Regions from separate parts of the Mesorhizobium sp. BHscii genome, predicted to be linked through region 1. Evidence: predicted binding sites of a transcription regulator. Region 1 holds the regulator's gene; each other region holds the start of a gene.

Region 1 (4,499 bases):
GATACGGTCTGTGTGCCGAGCGCGATGCGGTTCAGCGCGGCATGGTCGCCGTCCTGGCCCGACACCGGAACGGATCCGGCCAAGCCTTGCGCCGTCAGCGCCGCGACGACGCCACCAGCGGTGCCGTCATTGGCGGCAACCACCGCATCGACCTTGTTGTCGTTGGCGATCAGGAACTGTTCCATGTTCTTCTGGGCGTTGGCGGGAAGCCAGCCGTCCGTATAGGCCTCGCCGACATTCTTGATCTTGCCGCTGTCGATGGCATCCTTGAGCACTTCCATGGAGCCGGCGAACAGGAAATCGGCATTCGGATCGGCGCCCGAGCCCTTGATGAAGACGTAATTGCCTTCCGGCGCCACCTTGAACACTTCGCGGGCCTGCATGCGGCCGACTTCCTGGTTGTCGAAGGTCAAATAGAAGACGTCCTTGTTCTCGATCAGCCGGTCATAGCCGACGACTGGAATGCCTTCGTCCAGCGCCCTCTGCACCGCCGGCCCGATGGCCGAGGCATCCTGCGCAAGGATGATCAGCGCGTTGGCGCCCTGCGAGATCAGGCTCTCGACGTCGGTCAGCTGCTTGCCGGGATTGGACTGTGCATCGGCGGAAATATACTTGTCGCCGGCGGCCTCGATCGCCGACTTCATGGCGGCTTCGTCGGTCTTCCAGCGCTCTTCCTGGAAATTCGACCACGAAACACCAATGACCTTGTCCTTCGCCTGTGCGACCGACGCGAGCGTCAGCGACATGGCGACCCACGCCAGAATGGCGGCTGTGAATCTCTTCATGATATTCCTCCTGCGCCGCGTACGGCGCGACCAACTGGCCCGAAGGCCTGCACAAAGGCTTTTTCGAGACTCGAAAAAATATTGATCCAACGCCGAAGCACTGTACATGAATTCTGATGGATTTTGGTGTCCTGCCGGCTTTTTTTCGAGCCTCGGAATAAACAATGACAGGTCCTTCTGCTTCTGCCAGTATTTGTCGGCCCGACGGCTTCCGATTCATGAGCGGCCGCGCCAAGGAGGAAGCGAAACAATGTCGGTTGGGATCCGCCATGACGATTTGCGCCGGCGCAACCGGGCGATGGTTATTTCGGCCGTTCGCCGCGCAGGCCAGCCGTCGCGGACCGAGATCGCCGCAACCACCGGCCTCAGCCATTCGACCATATCGGCGATCTCTTCCGACCTGATCCAGGAAGGCATCCTGGCCGAGAGCAAGGCGAGTGAGACCGTTTCGCTGAAACGTGGCAGGCCGCAGGTTGGCCTCAGCCTCAATCCGGAAGCCGCTGCGGTATTGGCCGTCGTATTGTCGCTGAATTTCCTGTCGGTCGCTGTCATCGACTATGCCGGACAAGTGGTCGCCGAGGAACAGCGCCGGCTGGACACGCTGACCATGTCGCGCGACGAGCTGATCGACGAATGTGTCGCCATCGTCCGGCGCCGGCTCGAAGACCCCGACCTCGAGGTCCAAAGCGTCGCCCGCATCGCGCTGGCGATCCAGGGTATTACCGATTCCCATGCGCGCGCCATGTTGTGGTCGCCGATCACGCCGCAGACGAACATCGCCTTCGCCGACATTCTGGAACGCGAGTTCGGCATCCCGGCCATCATGGAGAACGACTGCAACATGATGGCCGTGGCGCTGCGCTGGCGCGACCCGGATCGCTACCGCGACGATTTCATCGCCATCCTGCTCTCGCATGGCATCGGTATGGGGCTGGTGCTGAAGGGCGAACTGTTCACCGGCACCCATTCCTCAGGCGGCGAATTCGGCCACATGATTCATCGGCCGGGCGGCGCGCTTTGCCGCTGCGGGCGGCGCGGTTGCGTCGAGGCTTATGCCGGCAACTACGCTATCTGGCGCAACGCAAGGCGATTGAGCGAGAACGCCGAGCCGGTCGCCGATGTCAGCGACGCCGAGATGCGGGCACTGGCGGCCCGGGCGCGCGAGACGGACGGACCGGAGCGCGAAGCCTACCGCAAGGCCGGCGAGGCGCTCGGCTTCGGGCTCGGCAGCCTGTTCGCGCTGATCGATCCGGCGCCGGTCGCCATGGTCGGTGCCAGCGCTGCCGCCTTCGACCTGATCGAGCCGGCCCTGCGCGAGGCCATCGCCCAGACCGCCGGCGGCCAGCATTCAGGTTCGATTTCCTTCGACACCGAGCCGAACGAACTGCCGCTGATCCGAGAAGGCTGCGCCATGCGGGCGCTGAGCTTCATCGACCAGGAGATCTTCGCGCCGAGCATCCAGGCACGAGCCGGCTCGGTCGGAAAGAACGTGGCTTGAACTCGAAGGCAGGGCTCCCCGGCGACTTGGGGTGGTGTTGAGATTCAGGTCAGGCCGAGTCGAGAGTGGGTTCCGAGAACCGGAGCGGAGCGTACTTTTTGGTACGTGAGCACCGGAAGCGCAGGAAGCCGGCGTTCGCAGGCCGGCATCACCTGAATATCAGCACATCCCTAGTCTTCCCTGATCGCATAGCCCGCGCCGCGGATGGTGCGGATGACATCGGGCATGCGGCCGTTGTTGACTGCCTTGCGCAACCGGCCGACATGGACGTCCACCGTGCGCTCGTCGATGTAGATCGTCTCGCCCCAGACATTGTCGAGCAACTGGCTGCGCGAGAAGACCCGACCCGGGTGCCGCATCATGAATTCGAGCAGCCGGAATTCGGTCGGTCCGAGCCGGATCTCACTCTTCTTGCGATAGACCCTGTGCGATTCGCGATCGAGCATGATGTCGCCGACCTTCAGCACGCTGGACAGTACTTCCGGCTTGGCGCGGCGCAGCAGCGCCTTGACCCTGGCCATGAATTCCGGTGTCGAGAACGGCTTGACCAGATAGTCGTCGGCTCCGGTGGAAAGGCCGCGAACCCGGTCACTCTCCTCGCCGCGCGCGGTCAGCATGATGATCGGCAGCCGCTCGGTTTCGGGACGCACCCGAAGGCGCCGGCAAAGCTCGATGCCCGAAACCGCCGGCACCATCCAGTCGAGCACCAGAAGATCGGGCACATTTTCCTGCAGCCGGATTTCGGCCTCGTCGCCGCGCGTCACCACCTCGACCTGATAGCCTTCGGATTCCAGATTGTAGCGGAGGAGGACGCCCAGCGGCTCTTCATCCTCCACCACCATGATGCGCGGCGCGATCATCGGCCGGTCACTCCTGTCATGTCGCCGGCGCCGACATCGTCGTTTCGTCGAGCTTCGGGCGATCCGCCGGCAATTGCTGCCCGGTCACGACAAAGTAGGCGTTTTCGGCGATGTTGGTGACATGATCGCCGATGCGTTCGAGATTCTTGGCGCAAAACAGAAGATGCGTGCAGGCGGTGATGTTGCGCGGATCCTCCATCATGTAGGTCAGGAGTTCGCGGAAAACCGCCGTGTACTTCACGTCGATCTTCTGGTCGTCGGCGCGCAGCTCTTTCAACGCGCCGGCATTGCGCGACACATAGTGCTCGACCACCCCGCGGAGCTGCACAAGAACGAGATCCGCCATCGCGTCGATACCGTGCGACAGATTACGCGGCGTGGCGCTCTGCCCGACTGCGCTGACCCGCTTGGCTATGTTTTTGGCCAAATCGCCGATGCGCTCGAGATCGCCGGCCATGCGGATTGCGCCAACCACGGCGCGCAGATCTTGCGCCATCGGCTGCCGCTTGGCGATCAGCGTGATCGCGCTATCGTCGAGTTCGCGCTGCCGCGCATCCATGATGGCGTCGTCCGAGACGACACGCTGCGCCATCGCATTGTCTGACGCAAGCAACGCGCGGATCGAGGCTGCGACCATCGCGGCGGCGAGCTCGTCCATGTCGCGGATCAGCCTGTCGATGTGCTCCAGTTCCTCGTCGAAAGATGCGACGGTGTGTTCACCCATGATCCTGTCCTCGTGTTCGAAATTCGCCGCCGGACCGCTCAGCCGAACCGGCCGGTGATGTAGTCCTGGGTGCGCTTGTCGTCGGGATTGGTGAACATCTTGTCGGTTGCGCCCTCCTCGACCAGGTAGCCGAGATGGAACATCGCCGTGCGTTGCGACACGCGGGCTGCCTGCTGCATCGAGTGGGTGACGATGACGATCGTGTAGTTCTGGCGCAGTTCGTCGATCAGTTCCTCGACGCGGGCGGTGGCGATCGGATCCAGCGCCGAACAGGGCTCGTCCATCAGAATCACTTCCGGCGACACGGCGATGGCGCGCGCGATGCACAGGCGCTGCTGCTGTCCGCCGGAGAGACCGGTGCCCGCCTCGAGCAGGCGATCCTTGACCTCGTTGAACAGACCGGCTTTCTTCAGGCTCGATTCAACGATGCCGTCCAACTCGGACTTGCTCCTGGCCAGGCCGTGAATGCGCGGACCGTAGGCGACGTTTTCATAGATCGACTTCGGAAACGGGTTCGGCTTCTGGAATACCATGCCGACGCGAGCTCGCAGCTCGACGACATCGATTTTCGGGTCGTAAACATCCTCGCCGTCGAGCGTTATCTTGCCGCTCACCCGCGCGATATCGATCGT
Region 2 (4,499 bases), on a different contig from region 1:
TACGACGTGTTCTTCGCGCCGGAACTGACAGCAGTCACGCTGCCCTTCCTCAATGGCGAGACCAAGGTCAAGACCTGGGACGAGGTCATCAGCGAGGCGGAATAACCACCTGACAACGGCCTGTCCGGCCCATCTCCCGCGAGATGGCTGGGACAGGCTTATCCCTCTGAAGCCGGCGATAAGCATTGGCAATCCCGGCACACGTCCTCGGGGCCAATGGCATCTCCCGCATCACAGCCATAGATGGCCGTATCAAGGCTTTTCAATTGACGCTGCTGTGCCGGTAGCTACCTTGCCGACAATCTTCAGAAAGAGGGCGCAGGTAATGGCGAAATATCAGGGTGGCTGCCTGTGCGGCGCGGTGCGTTACCGCACCGATGCCACGCCGATCAACGAGCGGGTCTGCCATTGCCGGCTCTGCCAGAAGGCGCTGGGCGCGGCCTTCAACGCACGCGTGCTGTTCCGCATCGACGACGTGACCATCGACGGGCCGGTGGCGACGGTGAATTCCTCGCCCGATCTCAAGCGCGGCTTCTGCCCGGGCTGCGGCACGACGATGTTTTCCCGGCGCGACTCCGCCGGCATCATCGGCGTGACCTCAGGCTCGCTCGACGCCCCTTCGGTATTCAAGCCGCAGATGCATATGTGGACCGCCTCGAAGCAGCCCTGGGTGCAGCTTGACGACGGCCTGCCGCAATATGAAGGCGCGCCACCCCCGAACTGAAGCACAGGCGAACTGAGCGCAAAGCGTGCCCAATTTTTTCATCCGGGACACGAGATAGCCGGCAAAGCGTCATTGGCGAGCCATCATTGCCGCCTATCTATTACGTGCGGGTCGGCAGTCGAGGAGGCGACGGATGAAAGACAGAATCAATACCCTGGATGAGCTTTTGAGCGATCCGATGGTCAAGCTCGTGATGGAGCGTGACCGCGTACAGCCGGCCGAGCTTCGCTCGCTGCTTGAAGAAAAGGTTCGCCGGGATGATGCACCGGTCGTCAACGATCGCCCCGTCACCGACCGCTTCATACCGCCCGCTCACATGGTAGCCGAGAGCTGCCACAAGTTATGGCTGTGCGGCTAGGCAGCGGGCCTGCAGGCGTCGGCGATCCTTCGCGCTGTCTCCGTCCTGCCGGCGTTTCCAAGCTCTCACCGCTACGGTGATAAAGTGGGCGCCATGTATTCTGTTTGCCCAGCTCTCGTCCTAACAATTTGATTCAAACTTTGTTGGCAATTTCTCGTTAGTAATCTGGATCGGTTGTCCGGCGGCGTTGTCTTGCCCTCGGTCTGTTGTGTTCTGCGTACAGGTCCAGATGCGGTTATCAGGCGTCGTCATCTTCTCGATCGCGTCACTTTGCCTTGCCGGCTGCACATCCACGTCCGGCGTCGACGCGCTGCAAGTCCCGTCCAGCGAGACGACCAGCTCCGTTGTGCGGCCGCCCGCGCCGGTGGCGTCGGTCGGTGCGGCCGATGCCGCACCCGACTTTGCGCAGGAAGAGGCGACGGAGCAGACTGTGGCGATGGCCACTCCAGGCCCTGCCGACAGCATCGAACCACCCGTCGAGCCGATTGCCCTGGTTGCGCCGAAGCGGCTGGCACGGGCAGCATCGATCCTCGCCGAGCCGGTCCAGCGCTACCGTTTTCGTGACGCCAAGCCGATCAATTTCGGCAAGGCCTCGCCCAGACACCTCGCCGTTCACGGCGTCGACGTTTCACGCTGGCAGGGCAACGTGAACTGGGCAAAGCTGCGCGCGCAGGGCGCGAACTTCGCCTACATCAAGGCGACCGATGGCGGCGATCATCTTGATCCGATGTTCATGAAGAACTGGCGCAACGCCGACGCCGCCGGCCTCAAGCGCGGCGCCTACCATTTCTTCTACTGGTGCCGTACGGCAGGCGAGCAGGCCGACTGGTTCATCCGCAACGTGCCGAGGGTCGAGGGCGCCTTGCCGCCGGTGATCGATGTCGAGTGGAACGGCGAATCCAGCTGCAAGCGGCGGCCGTCGCGGCAAAAGGTGCTGGAGAAGATGCAGGTGTTCATGGACAAGCTCGAGCGCCACTACGGCCAGCGGCCCATCATCTACACCGCGCCCGATTTCTACCGCGACAATCTCAGAGGCGCTTTCCCCGACTATCCGTTCTGGCTGCGCGCGGTGGCACAGCACCCGTCAAAGGTCTATCCCGGCCGCAAATGGGTGTTCTGGCAGTATTCCGGCTCCGGCCTGTCGCACGGCGTGAGAGGCCGCATCGACCTCAACGTCTTCCACGGCGACGAGAGAGCCTGGCGGAACTGGGTTGGTGGGCGGCAGATGGTGGCCGAGGCGGAGTAGGGGTTCCTTCTTGCTGCTCGCGCCTGCGGGGTGCTGATCGCGGCCGCAGAAAGCCGCTGTCTCAGAACTGTCATGGATCCGTCATCGCTTTGAAATGTCGTTCCCCCAAAGCAGGTGGCTTCCATTCGAACAGGAGACGCCACCGTGCCCCGCCATTCCGCGCTTTTCGTCCTGACGGCAGCGCTTGCTGCCTCCGTTTCGCTGCCGGCCCATGCCGACATGATGTTCAACCGGGTCGCGAGCTTCGCCGTCGCCGGAAACCTCCCGGCGGACGTCGAGCAGACCACGCCGACTTCGTCCGAGATCATCACGGCGACCGAAGACGGCATGACGCTGGTCTATTCCGACAGCCCGCTCGGCGCCGTCGGCTTCATCGACATCACCGACCCCAAGGCGCCCAAGGCCGGCGGCATCGTCAAGATCGAGGGCGAGCCGACGTCGGTCGTGGTCATTAGCGGCAAGGTGCTGGCCGGCGTCAACACGTCGAAGAGCAAAGCCAAGCCTTCGGGCAACCTCACCGTCATCGACCTTGCCTCCAAGGCGATCGAAGGCACCTGCGACCTCGGCGGCCAGCCGGACTCGCTGGCGTTCAGCAAGGACGGCAAGTTCCTGGCCATCGCCATCGAGAACGAGCGCGACGAGGAGCTGAACGACGGAGAAATTCCGCAGATGCCGGCGGGCGACCTCAAGATTTTCACGATGACCGAAGGCCAGCCTGATTGCGCGACGATGAAGAGCGTGAACCTGGCGGGCATTGCCGAGGTTGCGGCGGAAGATCCGGAGCCGGAATTCGTCGCCTTCAACGAGGCCGGCGAAATAGCGGTCACGCTGCAGGAAAACAACCACGTCGCCATCATCAACGCCGAAACCGGCGCGATCGTCACGCACTTCTCGGCAGGCTCCGTCACGCTGGACAAGATCGACACCAAGAAGAACGGCGCCTTTTCATTCGACGGCAAAATCGAAAACGTCGCACGCGAACCCGACGCCGTGAAATGGCTCGACAATGATCGTCTCGTCGTCGCCAACGAAGGCGACTACAAAGGCGGCTCGCGCGGCTTCACGATCTTCAGCAAGAAGGGCGAGGTTCTCTACGAATCCGGCCCGTCCTTCGAGTACGAGGTCGCCAATGCCGGCCATTATCCCGACGACCGCGACAAGAAGGGCGTGGAGCCGGAAGGTCTCGATACCGGCGCCTTCGGCGAAGACAGACTGATTTTCGTCGCTTCGGAGCGTGGCTCCGTTTTCGGCGTCTACAAGGACACGGGTGCGGAGCCTCAGTTTGTCCAGATCCTGCCGTCCGGCATCGGTCCGGAAGGCCTGGTCGCGATCCCGTCGCGCAATCTCCTGGTCACCGCCAACGAGGCCGACCTGTTCGAGGACGGGCTCGCCCGCTCGCACGTGATGATCTACGAGCGCTCCGAGGGTCCCGCCACTTACCCGATGATCACGGCAAAGCTCACGTCAGACGGCACGCCGCTCGGCTGGGGTGCGCTTTCGGCGCTCGCGGCCGGCGACACTGCCGGCAAGCTCTTCGCGGCCTCGGACTCGTTCTACGCCAACGCGCCCTCGATCTTCGAGATCGATGCCACGCAGACGCCAGCGCTGATCACCGGCAAGACCATTGTCACGCGTGGCGGCCATCCTGCACAGAAGCTCGACATCGAAGGCATCGTCGCCGATGGTGAAGGCGGCTTCTGGCTGGCCAATGAAGGCGATCCGGCAAAGCTCGTCCCGCACGCCATCCTACACGTCAACGACAAGGGCGAGATCAAGCAGGAAATCGGCTTCCCGATGGAATTGCTCGCCCATCAGACCCGCTTCGGCCTCGAAGGCATCACCACCATCGGCGAGGGCGACGACCTGACGCTGGTGATGGCGGTGCAGCGCGAATGGGCCGACGATCCGAAGGGCCAGGTCAAGCTTCTGGCCTACAAGCCGAAGGCCAAGGAATGGTCGGCGGTGCGCTATCCGCTCGAAGCGACCGACGCTGGCTGGATGGGCCTGTCGGAGATCACCGCGCATGACGGCAAGCTCTACATCCTCGAACGCGACAACCAGATCGGCGACCTGGCCAAGGTAAAGCGCGTCTATTCGGTGGCGCTCGACGCTTTCAAACCGGCCAAGCTCGGTGGCGAACTGCCGCTGGTCGAAAAGACGCTGGTGCGCGA
Region 3 (4,499 bases), on a different contig from region 1:
CGAGGCGAGGATGTCGGCGATGATCTCACGCATGCTGGTGACCAACCCGCCGGGCGTGTTCATCTGCAGGATGAAAACCTCGGCGTTCCGTTCTGCGGCCACCGCCAGCGCTTCCTCGAACTGCATGGCGCTCGCCGGACCGATGGCGCCGTCTATCTCGATGCGCAGCGCAGTCCTCTCTCGGCCGTTCGCCTCTCCGGTTGCGGAAGAGGAACAAACAGCCACAGCGGCTACAAAAGCCGCGGCAATCAGGGCTACACGCGCGAGTTTCACGCTCAAAGCTCCCTATCAGGGATATGGGCCCGATTTTGCCGAAATCCATGCTGCGGCGCGCGCAGCGGCGCAATGGCGATCCCCCTCCGCTGGGTGACGAGGCAATCACATATCGGCAAGTGCCCCCCACCCGGATTGCCAACCGAATTGCGAAGGGCAATTCGGGGCAATCCGACCCTCTCTCCGAGGGGAGAGGAGATTGGCAGCGCCGGTGCTGCCTCCTCTCCCCGGCGGGGAGAAGGTGGCCGGGAAGCGGCCGGATGAGGGGGACCCCCATATGCGGGGGAGATCGGCAGCTTCACCCTGTGCCTAACCCGTTGGCATGAAACGGGTGGTTTGCGTGCGCTGCTTCACCCATCTGATTGCAGAAGCCGATGAAGCCAGAGGAGGCAAAGCCATGACCATTCATTCGATAGGTTCGAAAGCAGCGGTCCGATCGGCGGAAGCGCGGGTCGCCGGATATGATTGGCAGGCACTGGCCGAGGAGATGAGCGGCTACGGCTGCGCCGTGATGGAAAAGCTGCTGACACCGCAGGAGTGCCGAGAGATCGCCGGGCTCTATCCCGACGAAAGCCATTTCCGCAGCCATGTCCACATGGCGCGGCACGGCTTCGGCAAGGGCGAGTACCGCTATTTCCGCTACCCCTTGCCCGAGCTGATCGGCGGCTTGCGCACCGCGCTCTATCCGCGCCTTGCAGCGGTCGCCAACGAGTGGAACGACCGCATGGGCATCGCCCAGCGCTACCCGGACGAACACGCCGCGTTCCTTAAGCAATGCCACGAGCAGGGCCAGACGCGGCCGACGCCGCTTCTGCTGCAATACGTTGCCGGCGACTTCAACTGCCTGCATCAGGATCTCTACGGCGATATTGCCTTCCCGCTGCAGGTGGCGATTCTGCTGTCCGAACCCGGCGAGGACTTCACCGGCGGCGAGTTCGTGCTGACCGAACAGCGCCCGCGCATGCAGAGCCGCGCCGAGGTGGTGCCGCTACGCCAGGGCGATGCCGTCGCCTTCGCGGTCCACAATCGTCCGGTCCAGGGCAGCAAAGGCAGCTACCGCGTCAATCTCAGGCACGGCGTCAGCCGGCTTCGCTCCGGCCTGCGCCACACCGTCGGCATTATCTTCCACGACGCGAAGTAAAGGTGTTGTAGACTTCCTTCTCCCTTCTCCCCTTGTGGGAGAAGGTGGATTGGCGCGCAGCGCCAAGACGGTTGAGGGGTGTTGGACGGAGCGCCGTCGTTGCCAAGCTGGAACACCCCTCATCCGTCGCCTTCGGCGACACCTTCTCCCACGAGGGGAGAAGGGTGAGCCGCGCGAGGCGCAACGTTGGGTTCCAGTCCATCGAACCCCCAATTCTTCATAGGAGTCCGAGCGACCGGCACGACAAGCGATCGCAGAAAATCCAAAATAAAAAAGTTTCACCCACAAAGATCTTTGTCATTCAATCGTTAACCAAGGTTCATACGATGAGCGATGTTGTTTCTCGGCCGGCGTTCGCTCGCCGGGCGGATGACTGTTGATGTCTGCCAAGACTGAAAAGTAGCTATTCGTTTGCGCAGTATAGTCGGGGGTCGCCATGATGTTTGCAGCAAGCTTTGCGTTACTACGGCGCAAATGGGCGAAAATAACGGGATCAAGTGGCGCCATCACGCTCGCTGTTGCCTTGATGATCGGGGCCGCTGCACAGGCCGAGCCTATTCGCGGCGCCGGATCGACACTGGCTGCCCCGATCATCGGCAAATGGGCAACGGCCTACGAGAACGCCCGCGCGGATGGCGGCGACTATATCTCGCCCGACTGGAAGGTTGACTATGAAATCGTCGGCTCGCTCGCCGGCATCCTGCGTCTCGATCAGCCGGACATGGACTTTGCCGCGACGGATGCGCCGATCAACGCCGCCGAACTCAAGAAGGCCGGCCGCCAGCAGTTTCCGATCGTGATGGGCGCCATCGCCGTCGTCGTCAATCTCGACGGCATCGGCCCGGGAAGCCTTCGCCTGACGGGGCCGCTTCTGGCCGACATCTATCTGGGCAAGATCCAGTCATGGTCCGATCCCGCTATCAAGGCGGTGAATCCGGGTCTGGCGCTGCCCGATCTCAGGATCAGCGTCCTTCACCGCAAGGATGGCTCCGGCTCGACCTTTGTCTTCACGGAGTATCTGTCGGCGGTCAGCGACGAGTGGAAGACCAAATACGGCGCCAATACGCTGATCTCGTGGCCGCTCGGCGCCGATGCCGAAGGCGCACAGGACCTCATTCGAGCCGTGCATGACACGAAAGGCGCGATCGCCTATGCCGAATCCGGCCAGGCCCAGCGCGCAAGCCTTTCCTACGCGCTGATCGAGAACAAATCCGGCAAGTTCGTCAAGCCGGAGCCGGCGGGCGTGCAGGCTGCCGCGACATCCATCGACTGGGCGCAAACGACCGATTTCTTCGCTTCGCTGACCGATCGAGACGGCGACGCCGCCTATCCGATCAGCACCGCGGTGTTCGCGATCGTTCAGGTCTCGGGCCGTTCGGAACATCACTATCGCCGCGTGCACGACCTTTTCCGGCTCGCCTTCGCACAAGGTGCGGGCGATGCAGCAGGGCTCGGCTATGTGCCTCTGCCGAAGACGCTCGTCGACCAGATCGAACAGTACTGGGCAAGGCAGGAGCCCGTCGGAAACTGAGCGACAGAGCCAGGCTGCCTCGCGCAGCACCTGAACTGAACGTCATATCGCGCCGTGGAAACGGCTTGTTGGGGACTGCGTGACATGGACATCGATATTTTCAAGGACATCCTCGTGCCGGTGATCGGCGGGTTGGGCATCTTCATGCTCGGCCTCGATTTCATGGCAAACGGCATTCAGGCGCTTTCGGTCAATCGGATGCGCGCCTTTCTCGCCAAAGCCGCCGGAACGCCGATCAAGGGCGTGCTGGCAGGAACGCTGATCACCGGCGTCATCCAGTCGTCGACCGCGATGAGCGTCATGGTCGTCGGCCTGGTCAATGCCGGCGTCATCGCCTTGAGACCGGCGATCAGCGTGATCATGGGCGCCAATATCGGCACCACGCTCGGCAACGGGCTCATCGCCCTGCCGCTCGGTCCGCTCGGATTGATCCTGGCCGGCGTGTTCTCGCTGGTCTATTGCTTCTCCAAAAGCGAAAAGGTCAAGAACATAGCGCTCGCCGGCATGGGCTTCGCGCTGATCTTCTATGGCCTCAACCTGATGACCGGCGGCCTGCGTCCGCTACGCAACCTGCCCGAAGTCATGGCCCTGCTGCAAACCCTCACGGCCGACTCCTATCTCAACCTTCTCAAATGCGTGTTCATCGCCGCCGGCGTGACCGCCATGATCCATTCGTCCTCGGCGACGATCGGCATTGTGATGGGTCTTGGCGCCGCTGGCATTCTCGACTGGACCACCGCCGTCGCCTTTTCGCTCGGCGCCGATCTCGGCACCACGATCACCTCGTGGATGGCTTCGCTCAATCTTTCGAAGAACGCCAAGCGGACCGCTTACGCGCACATCTCGTTCAACATCATCGGCGTGTGCATCACCATCCCGCTGTTCTTCGTCTCCATGCAGGTCCTGGAATGGGCCATGCAGTTCTTCGGCGGCGATCCCGCCGTTCCGGTGATCGTCGACGGCAAGGAGACCTTTCCCCTGGTGCCGGTGGCGGTCGGCCTTTACTCGACCTTCTTCAACATCTTCAATACATTGTTGCTGTTCCCGTTCATCGGTGTGTTCGAGCGGGTTCTGTCGCGTGTCGGTCACACGGATGCCGACGACACGGAGGATTTCTCGACGCCGAGATTCCTCGACCGCAAGCTGGCCGGCGATTTTGCCAAGGCCGTTCCCGCCGTTCAGCAGGAGACGGCCCGCCACCTCCAGGCCGGCGCCATGTTCCTCGACATCGCACGCTCGTCCAAGAAGGCGCCGTCGGATCCGGGCGAGCACTATCTCGCAACCGACATCCTCAGCCGCGATATCCGTGCCTACACCGCCGAGCTGATGAAGGAGGATCTGCCTTACGACCAGCTTGATCTGATCGCCAGCCTGATCGAGGAAGCCGACTTCACGGCTGCCCTGACGGAATCGATGCATCAGGTGGCGCGCCGCGTCAGGCGTGAGAAGTTCAGCAGCCCGGCGCAGGCCATCGTCGACGTCGCGTTGAGCAAGCTCGATGCTTCGCTGCGGGAGATCTTGCCGACTTACGGCATCTCCGACCCGAATCTGCCG

The links. Region 1 encodes PhoB, which activates phosphate uptake and scavenging genes when phosphate is short. Its sites were predicted from a motif close to TGTCATNNANCTGTCAT; they were not measured.
Region 2: ACWTU7_RS06900 (esterase-like activity of phytase family protein) is a predicted target of PhoB. The motif match lies at 2,397-2,413, and genes of this name have one in related genera.
Region 3: pstS (phosphate ABC transporter substrate-binding protein PstS) is a predicted target of PhoB. The motif match lies at 1,710-1,726, and genes of this name have one in related genera.

What each region holds. Positions count from the first base shown of each region.
Region 1 covers NZ_JBSPKW010000006.1:92,139-96,637, forward strand. Annotated here, with positions in the region: gene xylF (D-xylose ABC transporter substrate-binding protein) at 1-785, opposite strand, end outside; gene ACWTU7_RS11325 (ROK family protein) at 1,036-2,283, shown strand; gene phoB (phosphate regulon transcriptional regulator PhoB) at 2,454-3,143, opposite strand; gene phoU (phosphate signaling complex protein PhoU) at 3,160-3,867, opposite strand; gene pstB (phosphate ABC transporter ATP-binding protein PstB) at 3,906-4,499, opposite strand, start outside.
Region 2 covers NZ_JBSPKW010000003.1:344,097-348,595, forward strand. Annotated here, with positions in the region: gene ACWTU7_RS06880 (alpha/beta fold hydrolase) at 1-105, shown strand, start outside; gene ACWTU7_RS06885 (GFA family protein) at 326-724, shown strand; gene ACWTU7_RS06890 (hypothetical protein) at 858-1,082, shown strand; gene ACWTU7_RS06895 (glycoside hydrolase family 25 protein) at 1,312-2,328, shown strand; gene ACWTU7_RS06900 (esterase-like activity of phytase family protein) at 2,473-4,499, shown strand, end outside.
Region 3 covers NZ_JBSPKW010000013.1:179,595-184,093, reverse strand. Annotated here, with positions in the region: gene ACWTU7_RS19380 (NfeD family protein) at 1-273, opposite strand, end outside; gene ACWTU7_RS19375 (2OG-Fe(II) oxygenase) at 671-1,414, shown strand; gene pstS (phosphate ABC transporter substrate-binding protein PstS) at 1,851-2,945, shown strand; gene ACWTU7_RS19365 (Na/Pi cotransporter family protein) at 3,030-4,499, shown strand, end outside.